One region of the Ancylomarina subtilis genome, then DNA from elsewhere that is predicted to be linked to it. Evidence: riboswitches for the same ligand, from Rfam matches in the RefSeq annotation. Region 1 holds a riboswitch; the other holds the start of a gene.
The links. A riboswitch is a leader RNA that binds a small molecule or an ion and turns the genes downstream of it on or off. The one in region 1 is predicted to bind thiamine pyrophosphate.
Positions count from the first base shown of each region.

Region 1 (3,418 bases):
AGGATGCAGTGCAATTGAAAAATGACGGAAACGCTGCACTGAAAGCGAAAGATTACAAAGCAGCTATCGTTCATTTAGAAAACTACCTAAGACTACCTGAAGCAGCAGATGATATTAAAACAGTATATAACGTTGGTTATGCTGCAACAAAAGTTAAAGATTACGCTAAGGCTGTTATCTATTTTGACAAAGCCATTACTGCAAAATATAAACTATCAAGTTCATATTTAAGAAAAGCAACTGCTCTTAAAAAACTGAACAAATATGACGAGATGGTTGCAACCTTAAAAGCGGGTATTGCTGCTGTTCCTGCAAAAAATGCGAAATTGACTAAAACTTTAGCCAAGCATTATTTAATTGAAGGACAGAAAGCTCAGAAAGCTTCTAAATTTGATGATGCTGAAGCAGCATACAAGCAAGCTATTGAATTGAAATCTTCAATGAAAACTGACGCTATCGTTAGTCTCGGTTCTCTATACTTTGGAGAAGGTGCTAAAATTCAAGCTGCTGCTAATCCATTAGCAAATACTGAAAAAGAGAAATTTGCTGTTGAAATTGCAAAAGCAAAGTCTTTCTACAAGAAAGCCGTTGCTCAGTACACAAAAGCTAAAACTCTTGCTCCTGCCAGAGAAGATGTTGATTCTTTATTAAAAGAAGTAAAAGCTGTATTGTAAACTACAATCACTTCAAAATATAAAAGGGATGCTTTGAGCATCCCTTTTTTTGTATTTTTTCAATTTCTATATTCTAGCTTTGTCCTAAATTCTTTAATACAGAGAAGGTTTTGTCAATCGCATCATCATTCACTACAATCGTAAATTCATTAGTCGTAGATATTACTTCCCGTATATTAATTCCAGCCCAGGCAATACTTTTAAGAATATGGTAATAGAAACCAGCTTGCTGTGCATTCACATCTGGTAATTTAAGGGTGACAGCAGAAAGACGCCCACTTTTACTCAACATACTTTCTTCCTCAAAAATCGTTTCTACCTGATCGGCTAAAGATTGACTAACAACCAAATTCGACTCAAAAACCCCCTGGACCATCGTGTAGAAGAATTCCTGATTTGGACCAATAGCTCTCAACAAATCTGTATGTCTCTCGATCAACATACTCGAATTCTTGTAAGTATAATCCACCAATTGTGAACGGACAATGATATCCCGAACAACCACTTCGGCTCCAAGATGTGAGATTTTCCCTTTCATCTTAGGGATCAGTCTATTGATAGACATAACGATGGCACCACTTTTTACCTGGTCACCGAAATGTTGTTCCACCTCAGGCTGAATTTTTCGAGCCAGTGAGGAAACATTTATCAATCCTTCAACCAAGGCTTCAGCAAGAAAAGGTTGATGTGCAATGATTTTTTCTACGATCTGAGAAATACTAAGCATATGTATATATTTTTCTCAAAAATAGACATATTGTTTAAATTTTCACACGAATTTTCCATAAGAATTCAATTTTATTGAAATAATTGAATGTGATAGCATTTTATAGATTTAATCATAAAAAGAATATATTTGTCATACCGTTAGGGGTGCTTGATTCCATCAGGCTGAGATAAAACCCTGGAACCTGACATGCATAATAGCAGCGTAGGAAAACGAATTCATTTTAAGAGCTTTTAACCAGGCTCTTATCTTATATTTCCTATCCCACAACAACATTTATGTCTGAAACGTTCCTAAACCTAAATTGAACTAAGACATGAAATACCATAAAGTCCTCACCATTGCAGGAAGTGATTCTGGCGGAGGAGCTGGAATTCAGGCTGACATCAAGACGATTTCAGCTTGTCAATGCTATGCCAGTTCTGCAATAACCGCTATTACAGCACAAAATACACTTGGCGTAAAAGATATTCACCCAGTACCTTCAATGACAGTTAAGTCTCAAATTGAAGCTGTACTTGATGATATTGGCACAGATGCTATTAAAATTGGAATGTTACATTCCTCTGAAATCATACAAATGGTAGCTGCCTGTCTGGATAAATATCAAATAAAGAATGTTGTGCTTGATCCGGTAATGGTGGCCACTTCAGGAAATCAATTGCTTCAGAATGAAGCTATCGATAATCTCAAAACAATTTTATTCCCTAAAGTGAGGATTATCACGCCTAATCTGCCTGAAGCAGAAATATTGCTGGGAAGAAAAATTGAAAAACAAGCTGAGTTTAGAGGAGTAGCCAAAGAATTAGCTGAAAAATACCAGGTATCTGTTTTATTAAAAGCCGGCCACTTAACCGGGGATGATTTAATCGATGTTTTATACGATTTTGAAACATCACAAAGCCATGATTTGAAATCGAAAAGAATTGAAACACAAAATACGCATGGAACAGGTTGCAGCTTGTCTTCAGCATTAGCTTCTTTTCTGGCAAAAGGGTTCACAATATCAGAATCAGCTCAACGCGCTAAACTTTATATTACAAATTCAATAAAAGAAGGACGTGATTATAACATTGGGAAAGGCCATGGCCCCGTGCATCACTTTTATCAATATTGGAAATAACTGTTTTCGGTTGCCTTAAATGTTTTTCTTATCTTACAGATACAATTTAAAATCTGAAAAATGAAAGCATTACATTTCCTCCTATCTCTATGCATTACAGGCGTTTGCTTGTGTGCTTGTCAGGAAACATCCCATAAAAAAGAATATAATCAGGAACTTGCACTCAAATTGAAGGCGGATCAATATGGCATGAGTCAGTACGTGATGGCGTTTTTAAAGAGAGGCCCCAATAGAAATCAAGATTCGATTACTGCTGCACAATTGCAAAAAGCTCATCTTAAAAATATCATGAAAATGGCAGAGGAGGGCACTCTGGTTCTTGCCGGTCCTTTTATGGATGATGGTGATATTAGAGGCATCTATATTTTTAATGTAGAGAGCATGGAAGCAGCCAGGCGTTTGACTGAAAGCGACCCTGCCGTCAAGGCTGGCCGATTAATCATGGAATTACATCCTTGGTATGGTTCAGCCGCGGTTAAAGAGATAAATACCATTCACGAGCAGTTGACTAAAAAATCAATCGCCGAATAAGCAGCTGTTTATTTAAAATAGAAAAACCTCTTCATCAATACGAAGAGGTTTTTTTGATAGTTTGAATTAATGCTTGTGTTCATCTTTGCTAAAATAGGCATGATCGAAATCATGAACCGTATCGTTCAATTTTTTAATCATGTCCATATTGGTACTTTGCTTGGCTTTCATTGCATAGACACATATTTTATGCAGCAATTCAAGCTGTGTCATATTTTTAGCTTTCATCATCGGATCGTCACTAAGCTTAATACGCTGAAACATAAAATACTGAGTTGCAAGATCCTGTAATTTCTTAGCATGCTCTTCTTTATTATTGACCCAACGTACTAACTGATTGTAATCTGGTTTCTCTGAAGCAGA
Region 1 is NZ_SHKN01000001.1:565,709-569,126, reverse strand. Features, by position in the region: gene EV201_RS02365 (tetratricopeptide repeat protein) at 1-674, shown strand, start outside; gene EV201_RS02360 (aspartate kinase) at 748-1,401, opposite strand; TPP riboswitch at 1,534-1,629, shown strand; gene thiD (bifunctional hydroxymethylpyrimidine kinase/phosphomethylpyrimidine kinase) at 1,718-2,524, shown strand; gene EV201_RS02350 (YciI family protein) at 2,585-3,055, shown strand; gene EV201_RS02345 (superoxide dismutase [Ni]) at 3,122-3,418, opposite strand, start outside.

Region 2 (3,418 bases), on a different contig from region 1:
AACCACTTACGTATAGCTTTCTTACTCCACAACTTCATAATCTGTTCCGTCTACATAATAAATGGCATAATAATCTTTGTTGTTGGCTTTCATCCAATCGCGCATTTCCTTAATGTTTGCCATCTCTGAACTGCAATGCTTCCCGCCTTCTTCACTTTTAGACTTTTCTTTCACTTGCATTTCCCACTCATCAATTTCACTCGTGGCTAATCTTTTCTCACGAAGAATACCGGTCACCACCAAATCATTACCCGCGATTTCCTTATTAAAACCTTCAAGATCTCCCGTCGCTTCAACTCGGATAGACAAATTTCCCTCCGCATTTTTCAAAATACATCGTTTTCCGGAATGGGCACACACATGATTGACCAAACCTTTGAAACAAACCTCTTGTCCGACCTTATCTGCAGCCACCGTCATTAATTGATCGATACTGAGTGTTGCTGATTTCACCTGACTGATAACTTGTTGCTCTGCATTCTGTTTTTTCGAACCAGACTGCGTTGAATTACATGACATAAACACCAGGACCAGGGCTAATAAACTTAGATACTTCATCAATTTTAGGATTTAGGTTTAAATATTTATTGTTTCATTTATTGAACATCAAATTTATAATTTAGTAAACATATCTCCAAAGAAGATAACAATTCATTAACAACATAATACAAGACAAAAAACTCCTTTTATATTTATCATCAAAGCTTTTATTAAGCCTGGAACAATCCAAAGTTTTAAACTAAATACTTCTAACTATCTTTACAATCGGAATCCAGATAATCACATAAAAAAAAACAAAATGAATCAGGACGACTTTAATAAGATCAAGCAAATAAAAAAAGAAAATAAGGAAGCCTACAAGCCATGGAGTAGAAAAGATGATGATGACATGATTAACCTTTTTTTCGATGGTGTCCCGGTTTCAGAAATCGCTATCAAATTAAACAGAACCAAAGGGGCTATTCGTGCCCGAATCCGTAAAATGGAGCTTACTCAAATTAAAAAGAAAACATCTCCCTCTTCTGACTCTTCAAAAAAATAATACGGAACGAAGTCCGTTTAGGCTTTTATTATTAAAATATTTCCATACATTTGACAACGTTTTACGGGGGTGCCTTATACCATTTCATTTAAACTTGTGATATTTAATTCACTTTTTTTATGGTATAATTCCGATAGACAATCAGACAAGTAACTTGAGTTTAAAGCAAAAGTAAACCTAGCTGATTGCTAATCGGTATTAAAACAGGCTGAGATTATACCCTTAAGAACCTGATGCGGATAATGCCGACGAAGGGAGTTAATATCATTCTGATTTCAGTTTACCAGCCTTCTGTAAAACACACATTTTTTTTTGAATATAGTAATTGATAAGGGGTGCCCTATGGGCTGAGATCACACCCTCATAACCTGATTCGGATCATACCGACGTAGGAATATCAAGCATTGGCTTAAGCCTCTTCTCATTTACTACAAAACTAACTCGTATGAAGGTTTATGTAAATGATGAAAGCATCGATATCGCTGATGCCTCAAGTATTTCAAAGCTGCTTTGCCAGCTCAATACATCCCCCAAAGGCATAGCCGTTGCCATAGGGCAAGAAATTATCCCCTCAATTCTATGGGATAAACATCTGATAAAGGAAGATGATAAGGTTTTGTTGATTCGCGCCACACAAGGCGGTTAATCTATTATTCAACAAAACTAATCTCAAAATCCTATGACACCTATAGTTATTACACCTGAAGAAATCCTTCCGGATGAAGTTCGCCTTTGGGAAGCCCTTTTTAAATCGGGACTTCAGAGGCTACATGTTCGGAAACCACATGCTTCAATCAATGAATTAAAGCACATGCTTCATAGCTTAGCAAAGCAATACCATTCACGTGTGATTCTGCATCAGCACCATATTCTGGCTGAAGAATTCTATCTGGGAGGAGTTCATTTCAAAAGCGTCCATCAAACAGATGAATATCCAATAAAACGTCAAAATATAAGCCGGAGCAGATCCTGCCATACGCCCCTTGAAGTTTTAAACCACTACAAAACGCACGACTATGTTTTTTTGAGTCCGATTTACAATTCAATCTCTAAACAAGGCTACCCTTCTGCTTTCTACCCCAACGAGATCCAAACTTTATTTCAGGATCATCCTGAAATTAAAAACTGCATCGCTCTGGGCGGAATAGACCAAACAAATATTCAGGATTGTTTGGATTTGGGATTTATGGGTTGTGCGCTTTTGGGAAGTATTTGGGAAGGCAATCATCTTAGTCCGGAACTGGTCTCCAAACGTTTTTATGAGATTCAAGCAAATAGTAAAATGATGATAAAAAACACATCAATTTCAGATTTTCAATTCATCACAAACGATTTTTCCAAACTGAACGAATTGGAACAAATCCAACAGGTGTGCAAGGCAGGTGCCAAATGGATTCAACTTCGTCTAAAAAATAAATCAGATGAAGATATTTTAAAAATGGGCAAGCAAGCAGCCGATATATGTCATCAGTATCAAGCAAAACTTATCCTAAATGATCATGCACATCTGGTAAAAGAAATCGGTGCCCACGGCGTTCACCTGGGTAAGGCTGATCTATCTCCCGTCACAGCCCGAAAACTATTGGGACGTGAATACATTATTGGCGGAACGGCCAATGATATAAATGATATCCGCCAACTACACCAGTCAGGTGTCGACTACATCGGCTTGGGTCCCTTTCGTTTTACGCAGACCAAAAAGAACTTAGCTCCTGTTTTAGGGCTCAAGGGCTACAAGCAAATCATAGAGCAGTGCCAAATTGAAAACATCCATTTGCCTATTGTTGCCATCGGCGGAATCAATATTGAAGACGTCTCCGATCTTGTGGAAAGTGGTCTGCATGGTATTGCTTTATCCTCAGCCATTACATCAAGTGAAAATCTCATCTCAACAACAACAAACTACCTTAAACAACTAATAAATCCGTTATGCAACAACTAACAATTGCGGGCCAGGAATTTAATTCCCGGCTTTTTCTTGGAACCGGAAAATTCAGTTCCAATCAACTTATGGAAGAAGCTCTGATTGCCTCTGGCAGCGAAATGGTCACCACTGCTCTGCGAAGAGTGGATATTCAGAACCCGGAAGACGATATCCTGAAGCATATCGATCCGAATCGTTTTAGATTATTGCCCAACACATCTGGCGTACGAACAGCAAAAGAAGCCGTATTTGCGGCAGAACTGGCAAGAGAAGCCCTGCAAACCAATTGGCTCAAACTTGAAATTCATCCCGATCCGAAATATTTACTTGCTGATACTATAGAAACACTAAAAGCTTGTGAAGAGTTGGCAAAAAAGGGGTTTATCGTTCTGCCCTATATGCAGGCCGATCCCATTCTGGCCAAACAGCTTGAAGAAGCGGGTGCTGCTGCC
Region 2 is NZ_SHKN01000002.1:358,780-362,197, reverse strand. Features, by position in the region: gene EV201_RS12445 (PepSY-associated TM helix domain-containing protein) at 1-38, opposite strand, end outside; gene EV201_RS12440 (hypothetical protein) at 22-558, opposite strand; gene EV201_RS12435 (hypothetical protein) at 800-1,042, shown strand; TPP riboswitch at 1,364-1,454, shown strand; gene thiS (sulfur carrier protein ThiS) at 1,488-1,688, shown strand; gene EV201_RS12425 (thiamine phosphate synthase) at 1,722-2,984, shown strand; gene EV201_RS12420 (thiazole synthase) at 2,972-3,418, shown strand, end outside.
Region 2: another riboswitch for thiamine pyrophosphate. It lies ahead of thiS (sulfur carrier protein ThiS); the one in region 1 lies ahead of thiD (bifunctional hydroxymethylpyrimidine kinase/phosphomethylpyrimidine kinase).